3 regions of the Metabacillus litoralis genome follow, and region 1 is predicted to be linked to each of the others. Evidence: a T-box and tRNA genes for the amino acid it is inferred to sense, from the RefSeq annotation. Region 1 holds a T-box; the other regions hold tRNA genes.
The links. A T-box is a leader RNA that pairs with one kind of tRNA and senses whether it is charged. The one in region 1 lies ahead of serS (serine--tRNA ligase), so its partner is inferred to be a tRNA-Ser.

Region 1 (5,334 bases):
AGTAAATTGTTAGGGATTGTGAGATAAATATAGAAAAAGAAAGCAATCAGTTAATTTTTAACTCAAAATGGGTTTTGCATGGTAAAATGAAATTTGTCGATTTTTAGTATAGGTGTTTCGTTTTGAAGGAGGACCCATTATGAATATACCCTTTATTACTGTAGAGGGACCAATTGGTGTTGGAAAAACATCATTATCTAAAGCAATTGCTGATTATTATCAGTTTCATCTATTAAAAGAAATTGTTGAAGAGAATCCTTTCTTAGGAAAGTTTTACGCTGATATTGAGGAGTGGAGCTTTCAAACAGAAATGTTCTTTCTTTGCAATCGTTATAAACAATTAGAAGATATCGATAAAAAATTTCTCCAAGTCAATAAACCAGTTGTAGCGGATTATCATATTTATAAAAATCTTATTTTTGCTAAACGTACATTAAAAAATGAGCAGTATGATAAATACTTAAAAATCTATGATATTTTAACGGATGGAATGCCTAAGCCAAATATCATTATTTATTTAAGCGCAAGTTTAGATACTCTACTTAATAGAATTGCAAAAAGAGGTCGCGAAATTGAGCATCAAATTGACCCAAACTACTTGCAACAACTCTCAGAAGACTATGATATTGCTATGACACAATGGGAAAAAGAAAATCCATCCATCCCTATTATACGATTTAACGGAGATTCATTAGATTTTGTTCAAAATAAACAAGACTTAACCTATATATTCAATACATTGAATCAGTATTTGCAAAAAGGAGTAACAATAGATGAATTTACGAGAAAAATATAATATTCCAAACAATGCTGTGATTACGATTGCAGGTACCGTTGGTGTAGGAAAGTCAACCATGACAAAAGCTCTGGCAAAGGAACTTGATTTTAAAACATCGTTTGAGAAAGTTGATTCCAATCCTTATCTTGACAAATTTTATGCGGATTTTGAAAGATGGAGCTTTCATTTACAAATCTATTTTCTTGCTGAACGCTTTAAAGAGCAAAAAAAGATTTTTGAATATGGCGGAGGATTTATTCAGGATCGTTCCATCTATGAAGACACTGGAATCTTTGCAAAAATGCATTATGAAAAAGGAACAATGTCTGAAGTAGATTATGAAACATACCGAAATTTATTTGATGCAATGGTTATGACCCCTTATTTCCCACATCCTGACCTTCTGATCTATCTTGAAGGAAGTTTAGACGATATATTATCTCGAATTAAATTACGTGGACGAGCTATGGAGCAGCAAACTCCCGTAGAATATTGGCAAGAGATGCACCAGCGTTATGAGGATTGGATTAATAACTTCAACGCCTGCCCTGTTTTACGTATTAACATTAATGATTACGACATTATGACAAATGACCAATCCATTGAACCAATTATAGAAAGAATTGGCTACTTTATTGAGCAAACAAAATTTCTCAAAAAATAAGATACAATAAAAAAGGCATTTAGGAACAGAAATTCTGATCTTAAATGCCTTTTATTACTCTATCTAGAGTTAAGCCCTTACAAAGGGTAATAAAAAAAACCGTTACTATGTAACGATTTTCACCAATCTCCCATATTTTATGCGCTTAATATGAGAATTATTTATAATATTATGGAGGAGGAAAGGGGATTCGAACCCCTGCGGGCTTTGACACCCCTGTCGGTTTTCAAGACCGATCCCTTCAGCCGGACTTGGGTATTCCTCCTTGTTGACAAGATATAATTTATCATAAGATATATATACTTGTCAACAATTCTTTTAAAAAACTTTAGTTTTATTAATAACCTTAAATTTCTTTCTAAACCTGCGTTTTTATTCTACAACAGATATACGTTCTTTATTCCCCATATACGGTCTTAATACCTCTGGAATAATGACTGATCCATCTTCTTGCTGATAATTTTCTAAAATAGCAGCAACTGTACGACCAATTGCTAAACCAGATCCATTTAATGTGTGTACATGCTCAACTTTCGCTTTGGCTTCTCTTCTGAATCGAATATTAGCACGTCGAGCTTGGAATGCCTCAAAATTACTACAAGAAGAGATTTCACGATACGTTCCATAGCTTGGAATCCAGACTTCTAAGTCATACTTTTTAGCTGCTGTGAATCCAAGATCAGCTGTACACATGCTCATAACACGATATGGTAGTCCTAATAATTGAAGTACTTTTTCAGCATGACCTGTTAGCTTTTCTAGCTCCTCATAAGAATCCTCTGGTTTAACGAAACGAACAAGCTCTACTTTGTTAAACTGATGTTGACGAATTAGTCCTCTTGTATCTCTCCCAGCAGATCCAGCTTCTGAACGGAAATTTGCACTGAATGCAGCATAGCTGATTGGAAGTTGTTCTACATTAAGGATTTCCTCACGATGTAAATTTGTTACTGGAACTTCTGCCGTTGGAATTAGGAAATAGTCTTCTCCAACGATCTTAAAAGCATCTTCCTCAAATTTTGGTAATTGACCTGTTCCAGTCATACTATCTCTATTCACAATAAAAGGTGGCATGATTTCTGTATAACCATGTTCCTCTACATGTAAATCAAGCATAAAGTTAAAGAGTGCTCTCTCTAATCTAGCTCCTAAACCACGATAGAATACAAAACGGCTGCCAGTTACTTTTGCTGCTCTTTCGAAATCTAAAATTTGCAGACCATCTGCAATTTCCCAATGCGGTTTTGGTTCAAATGAGAATTCAGGGATCTTTCCCCAATTTCGAGCTTCTACATTATCATCTTCTGTATCACCAACAGGAACACTTTCATGAGGAATATTTGGGATAGATAATAGCAATTGCTCTAATGCTGTTTCTACCTCGCGTAATTCATCATCATATTCTTTTATTTTTTCTCCTACGTCTTTCATTTCACTAATAAGGTGATCAGCATCCTGTTTTTCCCTTTTTAGTTGAGCAACCTGAGAAGATACTTCATTTCTTTTGCTTTTTAATTCTTCTGTAGCTGCGATAAGCTCTCTTCTTTTTTTATCCAGATCCTCAAATTTGCCAAAGTCCGTTAAATCCTCTCCACGTTTGGCTAATTTTTGTTTTGCTTCATCCAAGTTAGCACGTAAAAATTTAATATCCAACATATTAACATTCTCCTTTTCAATAGAATATATTTGAACACAAAAAACTCCCGTCCCATAGAAGGGACGAGAGTTACCCGCGTTGCCACCCTAGTTAAAAATACAAATGTATTTTTCACTTAATGAATAACGGTCATAGCCGGAATAACCTACTTAAACTGTTGTTTGTTCAGCCATTCATTCAAGGATGGATTCGCAAGCATCTATCACCGATTTTCACCAGCCATCGGCTCTCTATAGATAGAACATCATGCTACTAGTTCCTATCATCATGTTTTCATATAATTTATTTAGTACATAATTTACTATAAGTTTACAGCACTAGCAAGTTTTTTATACCTTTTATTTAGACTCTTTCACCATATTTATAAATAACTGAGTCATTCGGTGATCATCCGTTAGTTCTGGATGAAATGAGCATCCAAGAAATTGACCTTGTCTAGCAGCAACGATTCTTCCGTTATGTTTAGATAAAATCTCTACATCTTCTCCAACTTCCACAATATGTGGAGCTCGTATGAAGACACCAACAAAATCTTCACCAACACCGGTAATCATTAGCTCTGCTTCAAAGCTATCCTTTTGGCGACCAAAGGAGTTACGTTCTACCGTAACATCCAATAATCCTAAATGAGACTCAGAATAACCTACTAGATTTTTTGCTAATAGAATTAAGCCTGCACATGTTCCGAACATAGGCTTACCTGATTCAGCAAAAGCTTTTAAAGGTTCCATGAAGTTATATTTATCGATTAAGCGACGCATTGTGGTGCTTTCTCCACCTGGAATAATTAAGCCGTCAAGGTCATCAAGTTGGTCTGTTGTCTTAACGACGATTCCTTCTGCACCACAAGCTTCGATTGAACGAATATGTTCTCGCACAGCACCTTGTAAACCTAAAACACCAATTTTCAGCATGTAAAAAACTCCTTTATCTTACCAACCACGCTCTTGCATTCTGTGTTCTGGTAAAAGGCTTGAAATTTCAATTCCTTGCATTGCAGATCCAAGTCCTTTTGATAGGCTTGCAATTAACTCATAATCTTGGAAGTGTGTTGTTGCTTCAACGATTGAACGAGCAAATTTTGCAGGATTTTCTGATTTAAAGATACCAGAACCAACGAATACACCGTCTGCTCCTAATTGCATCATTAATGCCGCATCAGCAGGAGTTGCTACACCACCAGCTGCGAAGTTAACAACAGGTAATTTGCCTTCTTTTTTGATTTGAAGAAGAAGTTCAAATGGTGCACCAAGATTTTTTGCTTCAGTCATTAATTCATCTTCACTCATTGCTGCAACTTTACGAATTTGAGCATTTACTTTACGCATATGACGTACTGCCTCAACGATGTTACCAGTACCTGGCTCACCTTTTGTACGAAGCATTGAAGCACCTTCAGCAATACGGCGTGTTGCTTCACCAAGATCACGGCATCCACATACAAATGGAACTGTGAAATCACTTTTTAGTAGGTGATATTCTTCGTCAGCTGGAGTTAATACTTCACTCTCATCAATGTAATCTACACCCATAGCTTCAAGTACACGAGCTTCAACGATGTGACCGATACGAGCCTTTGCCATAACTGGAATAGATACAGCATTCATAACGTCCTCAACGATTGTAGGATCAGCCATTCTTGCTACACCGCCTGCTGCACGAATGTCAGCTGGAACTCGCTCAAGTGCCATTACAGCAACAGCGCCTGCTTCCTCTGCGATTTTTGCTTGCTCTGCATTTACAACGTCCATGATGACGCCGCCTTTTTGCATTTCTGCCATTCCACGTTTTACGCGGTCAGTACCTGTATTGTTACTCATCTGTTTGTCCCCCTTATGTAATTTCCTATGTAATAGGATTTGTTTTAGCTATATGAAAAATTCATCTACGCTATATTTTATCCTAACTTCTAAAAAAATCCTATCAAAATAAATATAATTAGTAAAACAATTCCTACATATTTCACTATTCTATCATTTTGCACCTGAGATAATTTTCTATTATATACCTATTTCAGTAAAAATTTAATACTTTTTTATACTGTTTCTCAAACCAAAAAGAAAAAGACCCCCTATTGGGAGTCTTCCTACTTAAAACCAGCCTTTAACTGTATCTGTTACTGTTCCCCATAATCCACCAAAGAAACCGCCAATTCCTCTCATGGATAAAACAAACCAGTTTGCCTTTTCAACAGCTTCTTTTGTAATAAGATCTACTTGAGGAAGTTTATCTTTT
Region 2 (5,334 bases), 1.2 Mb from region 1:
TCATTTTCTTTTTGTCCTTTTCGAATAAAAGAAAAAATACTTTGATCGCGGTTATCTGCATCTATCCACTCAAAACCTTCAAATGAATGGTCTACTTCAAACAATGACTTTTGCTTATTATAATTTGAGAGCAAATGCTTAAAATAGCTCCGCATTTTGTTATGCATCTCATAGTCTTCCAATATCCAATCAAGTTGCGCTAAATCCTTCCATTCATCATACTGACCAAATTCACCTCCCATAAAAAGGAGTTTCTTTCCAGGATGTGTAAACATATATGCATAAAGAAGCCTTAATTGGGCAAATTTTTGCCAATAATCACCCGGCATCTTATTTAATAATGATTTTTTTCCATGAACAACTTCGTCATGAGAAAAAGGTAAAATGAAGTTTTCTGAAAAAGCATATAAAAAGGAGAATGTAACTTTATGGTGGAGTTCATTTCTATTCTCTGGAGAGGCCTCCATATAAGAAAGAATATCGTTCATCCAACCCATATTCCATTTGTAGTTGAAGCCAAGACCACCTGACGAGGTTGGAGAGGTAACCATCGGCCAATCAGTTGAATCCTCAGCAATCATAAGTATATTCGGATCATTTGCAAATACTGCTTCATTAAGTTTTTTAATAAAGGAAACAGCATAAGGGTTTTCAACAAGTTCATTTGAATTTGGCCAATAGAGCATATTGGCGACTGCATCAACTCTAAACCCATCAATATGAAAATAATCCATCCAAAACAACGCGTTGGACACTAAGAAACTTTGTACTTCTGTTTTGCCTAAATCAAAATTTGCAGTACCCCAGATATAATTTTCACGGTCTTTTTCATTTGTGTACTCATACGTTGGAAGCCCGTCAAACATATATAATCCATGAGCATCTTTACAAAAATGACCTGGAACCCAATCAATGATGACACCAATATTTTCTTCATGACAAGCATTGATAAATGCCATAAAATCCTTTGGCGATCCAAAACGACTTGTAGCAGAATAATACCCTGTTCCTTGATATCCCCAAGAGCGATCATATGGATGTTCAATTATAGGTAAAAGCTCAATATGAGTGAATCCGTGTTCTATTACGTAAGGAATAAGCATCTCCGCCAGTTCAATGTAGCTATATAGCTCACCGTCCTCTTTTATTTTCCAAGAACCTAAGTGAACTTCATAAATAGCTAATGGACGATCATACACTTCTCTTAGCTTTCTCCTTCTTTGCCACTTTTGATCTGACCATTCAAACCCGGATAGATCATAAACAATCGATGCAGTATGAGGCCTTACTTCAGAATGAAAAGCATATGGGTCTGACTTAAGAAGCTTTTGACCAGTTGAAGTGTGTATTTCATATTTATAGATCTCACCCTCAGTAACTGTAGGAATAAATAAGCTCCATATCCCCTCCTCATTTAATTTCTTCATTTGATGTTCCTGACCGTTCCATTTGTTAAAATTCCCTACTACATTTACCTGTCTCGCATGTGGTGCCCAAACACAAAAGTTTGTACCCAGGACACCATTTTGTTCCTGTACATGAGCTCCTAAGAACCGGTAGCTTTCAAAAGACTGTCCTTCATGAAATAAATGAATATCAAAGTCTGATGGACACATGAGCATCACAGAATTCACCCTTCCTCTTATTATCTATGCTAAACATTCAAGACTTACAAATAATTCCCTTTAATGAAAACGTTCTTTTTTCCGACATAAACCAACAAGAGGATAACAATGCTTTTGTATTATTATTCTTTTAAAATGTAGACAAATAAAGCAGTTTGTTATCATAACTGACAATAATATAAGAAAACACTAGTGATTTAGGAAAAAATTTATGAGTTGAAAATAATATATTTTTAATGAAGGAAACCGTTTTACCTACTTAATGGGAGACTAATTACTCATAGAGGATGTTATATAAACAAAATAATTTTTTCGACTTTTTGTAGAATTTTGTTGAAAGAAATTTTCGCAGAGTTTGAAGGTATTTTAAAAAGCAAAAGGCTAAACAAAAGAATCATGTGTATGTTTTTTATAGGAAATGTTAGTAGAGATGAAAGGAATAAACATTATATTTTATATAATATTTATTAGGAGAATAATTGTTTTTCAACTAAGCATGTTTTGTAAATATAAGCATATTCAATAATAGGGAAATAGCAAATCTTTATAATTATAAGGATTTACTTAAAAGAAATGCTGCTTTATATTTGACTTCTATATTTCTAAAAAATAAAAAAGCACTGCAAAATTGCAGTGCTTTTAATGACCCATACGGGATTCGAACCCGTGTTACCGCCGTGAAAGGGCGGTGTCTTAACCGCTTGACCAATGGGCCTTAACAATATAATTTACTGGCGGAGAAGGAGGGATTTGAACCCTCGCGCCGCTTACGCGACCTACACCCTTAGCAGGGGCGCCTCTTCAGCCACTTGAGTACTTCCCCAATTTGGCTCCGCAGGTAGGACTCGAACCTACGACCGATCGGTTAACAGCCGATAGCTCTACCACTGAGCTACTGCGGATCAATAACATTTTATGGTGGGCCTAAATGGACTCGAACCATCGACCTCACGCTTATCAGGCGTGCGCTCTAACCAGCTGAGCTATAGGCCCATTTTTTGGAGCGGGTGAAGGGAATCGAACCCTCATCATCAGCTTGGAAGGCTGAGGTTTTACCACTAAACTACACCCGCAATAATGGGGCGACTGATGGGAATCGAACCCACGAATGTCGGAACCACAATCCGATGCGTTAACCACTTCGCCACAATCGCCATATTTCATTTTATAAGTGGTGGCTCGGGACGGAATCGAACCGCCGACACATGGATTTTCAGTCCATTGCTCTACCAACTGAGCTACCGAGCCAACATAATTTACGGCCTCCACTAAGCTTCGAATCTCTTCGTCAGCTCCCTCACTCACATCCTCACGTATAGTCATACGCTCCGGTGTTCGTTCACTCGCTTCCTCGACCTTCTCGCTTATTGAAACCCTTTTACTCTATACTTAGAGTCTGAGTTAACATTAGTATAAATTTTAAAATAATGGCGGTCCGGACGGGACTCGAACCCGCGACCTCCTGCGTGACAGGCAGGCATTCTAACCAACTGAACTACCGGACCAAAGTTTTTTCACGTAGTGAAAATAACTAACCTTAACATATATTTCTAATATGTTTGGTTGCGGGGACAGGATTTGAACCTGCGACCTTCGGGTTATGAGCCCGACGAGCTACCAGACTGCTCCACCCCGCGACAATAAAATATAAAAATAAATATGGAGGAGGAAAGGGGATTCGAACCCCTGCGGGCTTTGACACCCCTGTCGGTTTTCAAGACCGATCCCTTCAGCCGGACTTGGGTATTCCTCCTCAATTCAAATGGTGGACCTTGTAGGACTCGAACCTACGACCGGACGGTTATGAGCCGTCTGCTCTAACCAGCTGAGCTAAAGGTCCAATCAAATGCTTTGCAACTTAAACATAATATGGTAGCGGCGGAGGGAATCGAACCCACGACCTCACGGGTATGAACCGTACGCTCTAGCCAGCTGAGCTACACCGCCATGTTTTTAAAAAATTTATTATTGGTGGAGCCTAGCGGGATCGAACCGCTGACCTCCTGCGTGCAAAGCAGGCGCTCTCCCAGCTGAGCTAAGGCCCCATTTTAAATTTAGATCAATTAATGGTCGGGAAGACAGGATTCGAACCTGCGACCCCTTGGTCCCAAACCAAGTGCTCTACCAAGCTGAGCTACTTCCCGTTCTAGAATTCAGAGGTGGGATTTGGGAGGTCAGAGACTTTAGCGTTGCTTTAAAGCGAAAACGTAATTCTCGCTTCTGACTTCTGATTTCTCACTTCTATACTTGGCGCGCCCGAGAGGAGTCGAACCCCTAACCTTTTGATCCGTAGTCAAACGCTCTATCCAATTGAGCTACGGGCGCTAATAATCTAAATTAATCTATAAAAATTAAGGTAAGTTTTTTTCGCTAGCGCGCGAAAAAACTATGGTGCCGAGGACCGGAATCGAACCGGTACGGTAGTCACCTACCGCAGGATTTTAAGTCCTGTGCGTCTGCCAGTTCCGCCACCCCGGCACTATTATTGGAGCGGAAGACGGGATTCGAACCCGCGACCCCCACCTTGGCAAGGTGGTGTTCTACCACTGAACTACTTCCGCAACGTCATATTAAATTGGTGCGGGTGAAGGGACTTGAACCCCCACGTCACAAGGACACTAGATCCTAAGTCTAGCGCGTCTGCCAATTCCGCCACACCCGCAAGGTGTGTAAATGGTGAGCCATGAAGGACTCGAACCTTCGACCCTCTGATTAAAAGTCAGATGCTCTACCAACTGAGCTAATGGCTCATTTCATAATGAGTAATAATATTAAATTTATCTCTTGTTATAGACACCCAAATTTCAGTAAGCTTATTCAAGCTGCAGCTCAATTTGTGTGCTGATGTAAAGCTTCGACGCATATTCGTTCGTGCTCTACCAACTGAGCTAATGGCTCATTTTATAATGAGTTGTATTATTGATAATATGAATGGTGCCGGCGAGAGGACTTGAACCCCCAACCTACTGATTACAAGTCAGTTGCTCTACCAGTTGAGCTACACCGGCATTATTATAGATGTATAATTAAGTTTCATCTTACTTACCAGTCACCCAAATCTCAGAAAGATTATTCAAGTAGCAGCTCGATTTGTGTGCTGAAGCAGGAGCTTCGAAGCATATTCGATCGTGCTCTACCAGTTGAGCTACACCGGCATTATTGAATGTATAAATGGTGAGTTTTTTTCTTGCTAGCGAAAAAACTATGGTGGAGGATGACGGGATCGAACCGCCGACCCCCTGCTTGTAAGGCAGGTGCTCTCCCAGCTGAGCTAATCCTCCATTATACCTGGCAACGTCCTACTCTCACAGGGGGAAACCCCCAACTACCATCGGCGCTGAAGAGCTTAACTTCCGTGTTCGGCATGGGAACGGGTGTGACCTCTTCGCCATCATTACCAGATATCTATATGACTTTTAGCGACAAAATCTATTATATAATATTTCATCGAAAAATCAATATTTTTTTAAAAAGAAATTATATTCCTTCAAAACTAGATAACGATTCACAATTCAATTCACTCTACTGAGTTTACGCTCTTACTTTGTCCAGCTCCAGAAGCCAAATCCTACGGTAATTTCACTCTCTCGAAGAAGTCAAAGAACGACTTCATCTCGATCGCTCCAATTCCCTATGGATTTGAGCGGGCTTCTTCCGCTATTCTATTTAGGTTAAGTCCTCGATCGATTAGTATCAGTCAGCTCCACGT
Region 3 (5,334 bases), 550 kb from region 1:
TCGGGGTCGAACCGACACTCCCGAAGGAACACGATTTTGAGTCGTGCGCGTCTGCCAATTCCGCCACACTGGCAAAGGATTAAGTACACAATAAATGGTGCCGAGGACCGGAATCGAACCGGTACGGTAGTCACCTACCGCAGGATTTTAAGTCCTGTGCGTCTGCCAGTTCCGCCACCCCGGCAAGGGTGTTAAATGAATGGAGGCGGCAACCGGATTTGAACCGGTGATAAAGGTTTTGCAGACCTCTGCCTTACCACTTGGCTATGCCGCCATCACTAAAACTAAAAGCGGAAGACGGGATTCGAACCCGCGACCCCCACCTTGGCAAGGTGGTGTTCTACCACTGAACTACTTCCGCATCTTACTTTATCTATATGGTTTAGCCTATGCAATAGAACTAAAAAGTGTTAATAAAAATGGCTGGGCTAGCTGGATTCGAACCAACGCATGTCGCAGTCAAAGTGCGATGCCTTACCGCTTGGCTATAGCCCATTGAATTAGCTTCAAGAATAGGCTTCCTTGAATATGCTACATAAATCCTAATCGCGAAATATCGTCGACATCCAAGTGCTTTTCTGCATTTATAATTACTAAGCAATCATGTCTGATATATATATAAATGGGGCGACTGATGGGAATCGAACCCACGAATGTCGGAACCACAATCCGATGCGTTAACCACTTCGCCACAATCGCCATCAAGTTTTTATAATTGGCAGGGGCAGTAGGAATCGAACCCACACCAAAGGTTTTGGAGACCTCTATTCTACCGTTAAACTATGCCCCTATAAATGGTGGAGGGGGGCAGATTCGAACTGCCGAACCCTAAGGAGCGGATTTACAGTCCGCCGCGTTTAGCCACTTCGCTACCCCTCCATATATGAGAGTGCCGGCGAGAGGACTTGAACCCCCAACCTACTGATTACAAGTCAGTTGCTCTACCAATTGAGCTACACCGGCGTCATTATAGATGTATATTAAGTTCTATCTTACTTACCAGTCACCCAAATCTCAGAGAGATTATTCAAGTAGCAGCTCGATTTGTGTGCTGAAGCAAAAGCTTCGAAGCATATTCGATCGTGCTCTACCAATTGAGCTACACCGGCGTTAAATTTAATTTAAAATAAATAAAAGGTGGCTCGGGACGGAATCGAACCGCCGACACATGGATTTTCAGTCCATTGCTCTACCAACTGAGCTACCGAGCCAAATTAATTAGTTTACTGCTTCCACTAAGCTTCAAATCTCTGCGTCAGCTCGTTCATTCACATCCTCACGTATGGTTATACGCTCCGGTGTTCATTCACTCGCTACCTTGATCTTTTCGCTTATTGAAACCCTCTTACTCTATAATTAGGGTAGAATAAGAATGAATAATATGGCGGTCCGGACGGGACTCGAACCCGCGACCTCCTGCGTGACAGGCAGGCATTCTAACCAACTGAACTACCGGACCATTTTGGTTGCGGGGACAGGATTTGAACCTGCGACCTTCGGGTTATGAGCCCGACGAGCTACCAGACTGCTCCACCCCGCGATAATAAATATGGTGGAGGATGACGGGATCGAACCGCCGACCCCCTGCTTGTAAGGCAGGTGCTCTCCCAGCTGAGCTAATCCTCCATAATAACACGAAATTTTTGACTTTCATTAAGGTAAGTTATTTTCGCTGGCGCGAAAAAACTATGGTGACCCATACGGGATTCGAACCCGTGTTACCGCCGTGAAAGGGCGGTGTCTTAACCGCTTGACCAATGGGCCATATTATATTTTAAATAGTGGCGGAGAGCAAGGGATTTGAACCCTTGAGACAGCTTACACCGCCTACACGATTTCCAATCGTGCTCCTTCGGCCACTCGGACAGCTCTCCAAAATGGCTCCGCAGGTAGGACTCGAACCTACGACCGATCGGTTAACAGCCGATAGCTCTACCACTGAGCTACTGCGGAATAATACAAAGCCTGGCAACGTCCTACTCTCACAGGGGGAACCCCCCAACTACCATCGGCGCTGAAGAGCTTAACTTCCGTGTTCGGCATGGGAACGGGTGTGACCTCTTCGCCATCATTACCAGACAATGTGACAAAACCTATTATACTAAATTAGAAGAAGATTTCAAGTGTTTTTTTACTTTCATATTCCTTCAAAACTAGATAACGATTCACAATTCAATTCACTAAGCTTACGCTTTTATTAGGTTAAGTCCTCGATCGATTAGTATCAGTCAGCTCCACACGTCACCGCGCTTCCACCTCTGACCTATCAACCTGATCATCTTTCAGGGATCTTACTAGCTAATGCTATGGGAAATCTCATCTTGAGGGGGGCTTCATGCTTAGATGCTTTCAGCACTTATCCCTTCCGCACATAGCTACCCAGCTATGCCTTTGGCAAGACAACTGGTACACCAGCGGTGCGTCCATCCCGGTCCTCTCGTACTAAGGACAGCTCCTCTCAAATTTCCTACGCCCACGACGGATAGGGACCGAACTGTCTCACGACGTTCTGAACCCAGCTCGCGTACCGCTTTAATGGGCGAACAGCCCAACCCTTGGGACCGACTACAGCCCCAGGATGCGATGAGCCGACATCGAGGTGCCAAACCTCCCCGTCGATGTGGACTCTTGGGGGAGATAAGCCTGTTATCCCCGGGGTAGCTTTTATCCGTTGAGCGATGGCCCTTCCATGCGGAACCACCGGATCACTAAGCCCGACTTTCGTCCCTGCTCGACTTGTAGGTCTCGCAGTCAAGCTCCCTTGTGCCTTTACACTCTACGAATGATTTCCAACCATTCTGAGGGAACCTTTGGGCGCCTCCGTTACATTTTAGGAGGCGACCGCCCCAGTCAAACTGCCCACCTGACACTGTCTCCCAGCCCGATCAGGGCTGTGGGTTAGAATTTCAATACAGCCAGGGTAGTATCCCACCGACGCCTCCACCGAAGCTAGCGCTCCGGCTTCTCAGGCTCCTACCTATCCTGTACAAGCTGTACCAAAATTCAATATCAGGCTACAGTAAAGCTCCACGGGGTCTTTCCGTCCTGTCGCGGGTAACCTGCATCTTCACAGGTACTATAATTTCACCGAGTCTCTCGTTGAGACAGTGCCCAGATCGTTACGCCTTTCGTGCGGGTCGGAACTTACCCGACAAGGAATTTCGCTACCTTAGGACCGTTATAGTTACGGCCGCCGTTTACTGGGGCTTCGGTTCAAAGCTTCGCTTGCGCTAACCTCTCCCCTTAACCTTCCAGCACCGGGCAGGCGTCAGCCCCTATACTTCGCCTTGCGGCTTCGCAGAGACCTGTGTTTTTGCTAAACAGTCGCCTGGGCCTATTCACTGCGGCTTTTCCGGGCTATTCACCCTAAAAAGCACCCCTTCTCCCGAAGTTACGGGGTCATTTTGCCGAGTTCCTTAACGAGAGTTCTCTCGCTCACCTTAGGATTCTCTCCTCGCCTACCTGTGTCGGTTTGCGGTACGGGCACCTCTCACCTCGCTAGAGGCTTTTCTTGGCAGTGTGGAATCAGGAACTTCGGTACTATAATTCCCTCGCCATCACAGCTCAGCCTTCACGACAACGGGATTTGCCTCGTTGTCAGCCTAACTGCTTGGACGCGCATATCCAACAGCGCGCTTACCCTATCCTTCTGCGTCCCCCCATTGCTCAAACGGTGAGGAGGTGGTACAGGAATTTCAACCTGTTGTCCATCGCCTACGCCTTTCGGCCTCGGCTTAGGTCCCGACTTACCCTGAGCGGACGAGCCTTCCTCAGGAAACCTTAGGCATTCGGTGGAGGGGATTCTCACCCCTCTTTCGCTACTCATACCGGCATTCTCACTTCTAAGCGCTCCACCAGTCCTTACGGTCTGGCTTCACAGCCCTTAGAACGCTCTCCTACCACTGTTCGTAAGAACAGTCCACAGCTTCGGTGATACGTTTAGCCCCGGTACATTTTCGGCGCAGAGTCACTCGACCAGTGAGCTATTACGCACTCTTTAAATGGTGGCTGCTTCTAAGCCAACATCCTGGTTGTCTAAGCAACTCCACATCCTTTTCCACTTAACGTATACTTTGGGACCTTAGCTGGTGGTCTGGGCTGTTTCCCTCTTGACTACGGATCTTATCACTCGCAGTCTGACTCCTGAACATAAGTCTTTGGCATTCGGAGTTTGACTGAATTCGGTAACCCGATGGGGGCCCCTAGTCCAATCAGTGCTCTACCTCCAAGACTCTCATTTCAAGGCTAGCCCTAAAGCTATTTCGGAGAGAACCAGCTATCTCCAAGTTCGATTGGAATTTCTCCGCTACCCACACCTCATCCCCGCACTTTTCAACGTGCGTGGGTTCGGGCCTCCATTCAGTGTTACCTGAACTTCACCCTGGACATGGGTAGATCACCTGGTTTCGGGTCTACGACCACGTACTTTTTCGCCCTATTCAGACTCGCTTTCGCTGCGGCTCCGTCTTATCAACTTAACCTTGCACGGGATCGTAACTCGCCGGTTCATTCTACAAAAGGCACGCCATTACCCATTAACGGGCTTTGACTACTTGTAGGCACACGGTTTCAGGATCTCTTTCACTCCCCTTCCGGGGTGCTTTTCACCTTTCCCTCACGGTACTGGTTCACTATCGGTCACTAGGGAGTATTTAGCCTTGGGAGATGGTCCTCCCTGCTTCCGACGGGATTTCACGTGTCCCGCCGTACTCAGGATCCACTCTGGAGGGAACGAAGTTTCAACTACAGGGTTGTTACCTTCTTTGACGGGCCTTTCCAGACCTCTTCATTTACTCCGTTCCTTTGTAACTCCGTATAGAGTGTCCTACAACCCCAAGAGGCAAGCCTCTTGGTTTGGGCTTCTTCCGTTTCGCTCGCCGCTACTCAGGAAATCGCGTTTGCTTTCTCTTCCTCCGGGTACTTAGATGTTTCAGTTCCCCGGGTCTGCCATCATCACCCTATGAATTCAGGTGAAGATACTACTCCATTACGAGCAGTGGGTTTCCCCATTCGGAAATCTCCGGATCAAAGCTTACTTACAGCTCCCCGAAGCATATCGGTGTTAGTACCGTCCTTCATCGGCTCCTAGTGCCAAGGCATCCACCGTGCGCCCTTAACAACTTAACCTTTGACATCGAAGATGTCGTTTAAATCAATTATTAAGAGAATCACTAAACTAAGCGTTTAAACTCAGTGAATTACTTGAATTGTTTTCGTTATCTAGTTTTCAAGGAACATAAAACACAGGATGTTCAAATGCACTCTGCATTTAGACTCCTATGTATTGAGTCTTACTTATATAGAAAGATCATAATGAACTCTCAAAACTAAACA

Region 2: it encodes a tRNA-Ser, which carries the amino acid that the T-box ahead of serS (serine--tRNA ligase) is inferred to sense. The anticodon was not compared.
Region 3: it encodes a tRNA-Ser, which carries the amino acid that the T-box ahead of serS (serine--tRNA ligase) is inferred to sense. The anticodon was not compared.

The regions. Positions count from the first base shown of each region.
Region 1 covers NZ_CP033043.1:4,184,358-4,189,691, reverse strand. The annotation lists gene D9842_RS20370 (deoxynucleoside kinase) at 140-796, shown strand; gene D9842_RS20365 (deoxynucleoside kinase) at 774-1,442, shown strand; tRNA gene D9842_RS20360 (tRNA-Ser) at 1,615-1,707, opposite strand; gene serS (serine--tRNA ligase) at 1,815-3,098, opposite strand; T-box leader at 3,155-3,374, opposite strand; gene pdxT (pyridoxal 5'-phosphate synthase glutaminase subunit PdxT) at 3,438-4,013, opposite strand; gene pdxS (pyridoxal 5'-phosphate synthase lyase subunit PdxS) at 4,032-4,919, opposite strand; gene D9842_RS20340 (D-alanyl-D-alanine carboxypeptidase family protein) at 5,190-5,334, opposite strand, start outside.
Region 2 covers NZ_CP033043.1:2,959,667-2,965,000, forward strand. The annotation lists gene glgB (1,4-alpha-glucan branching enzyme) at 1-1,625, opposite strand, end outside; tRNA gene D9842_RS14715 (tRNA-Glu) at 2,269-2,340, opposite strand; tRNA gene D9842_RS14720 (tRNA-Ser) at 2,358-2,448, opposite strand; tRNA gene D9842_RS14725 (tRNA-Asn) at 2,453-2,527, opposite strand; tRNA gene D9842_RS14730 (tRNA-Ile) at 2,542-2,618, opposite strand; tRNA gene D9842_RS14735 (tRNA-Gly) at 2,625-2,698, opposite strand; tRNA gene D9842_RS14740 (tRNA-His) at 2,704-2,779, opposite strand; tRNA gene D9842_RS14745 (tRNA-Phe) at 2,798-2,873, opposite strand; tRNA gene D9842_RS14750 (tRNA-Asp) at 3,054-3,130, opposite strand; tRNA gene D9842_RS14755 (tRNA-Met) at 3,186-3,262, opposite strand; tRNA gene D9842_RS14760 (tRNA-Ser) at 3,286-3,378, opposite strand; tRNA gene D9842_RS14765 (tRNA-Ile) at 3,389-3,465, opposite strand; tRNA gene D9842_RS14770 (tRNA-Met) at 3,496-3,572, opposite strand; tRNA gene D9842_RS14775 (tRNA-Ala) at 3,595-3,670, opposite strand; tRNA gene D9842_RS14780 (tRNA-Pro) at 3,693-3,769, opposite strand; tRNA gene D9842_RS14785 (tRNA-Arg) at 3,874-3,950, opposite strand; tRNA gene D9842_RS14790 (tRNA-Leu) at 4,015-4,103, opposite strand; tRNA gene D9842_RS14795 (tRNA-Gly) at 4,112-4,186, opposite strand; tRNA gene D9842_RS14800 (tRNA-Leu) at 4,202-4,287, opposite strand; tRNA gene D9842_RS14805 (tRNA-Lys) at 4,300-4,375, opposite strand; tRNA gene D9842_RS14810 (tRNA-Thr) at 4,558-4,633, opposite strand; tRNA gene D9842_RS14815 (tRNA-Val) at 4,831-4,906, opposite strand; rRNA gene rrf (5S ribosomal RNA) at 4,912-5,027, opposite strand; rRNA gene D9842_RS14825 (23S ribosomal RNA) at 5,293-5,334, opposite strand, start outside.
Region 3 covers NZ_CP033043.1:4,735,171-4,740,504, reverse strand. The annotation lists tRNA gene D9842_RS23235 (tRNA-Leu) at 1-73, opposite strand, end outside; tRNA gene D9842_RS23230 (tRNA-Leu) at 96-184, opposite strand; tRNA gene D9842_RS23225 (tRNA-Cys) at 201-274, opposite strand; tRNA gene D9842_RS23220 (tRNA-Gly) at 290-361, opposite strand; tRNA gene D9842_RS23215 (tRNA-Gln) at 421-495, opposite strand; tRNA gene D9842_RS23210 (tRNA-His) at 624-699, opposite strand; tRNA gene D9842_RS23205 (tRNA-Trp) at 717-790, opposite strand; tRNA gene D9842_RS23200 (tRNA-Tyr) at 796-879, opposite strand; tRNA gene D9842_RS23195 (tRNA-Thr) at 891-963, opposite strand; tRNA gene D9842_RS23190 (tRNA-Phe) at 1,139-1,211, opposite strand; tRNA gene D9842_RS23185 (tRNA-Asp) at 1,383-1,459, opposite strand; tRNA gene D9842_RS23180 (tRNA-Met) at 1,464-1,540, opposite strand; tRNA gene D9842_RS23175 (tRNA-Val) at 1,551-1,626, opposite strand; tRNA gene D9842_RS23170 (tRNA-Glu) at 1,690-1,764, opposite strand; tRNA gene D9842_RS23165 (tRNA-Ser) at 1,783-1,874, opposite strand; tRNA gene D9842_RS23160 (tRNA-Asn) at 1,879-1,953, opposite strand; rRNA gene rrf (5S ribosomal RNA) at 1,964-2,079, opposite strand; rRNA gene D9842_RS23150 (23S ribosomal RNA) at 2,199-5,127, opposite strand.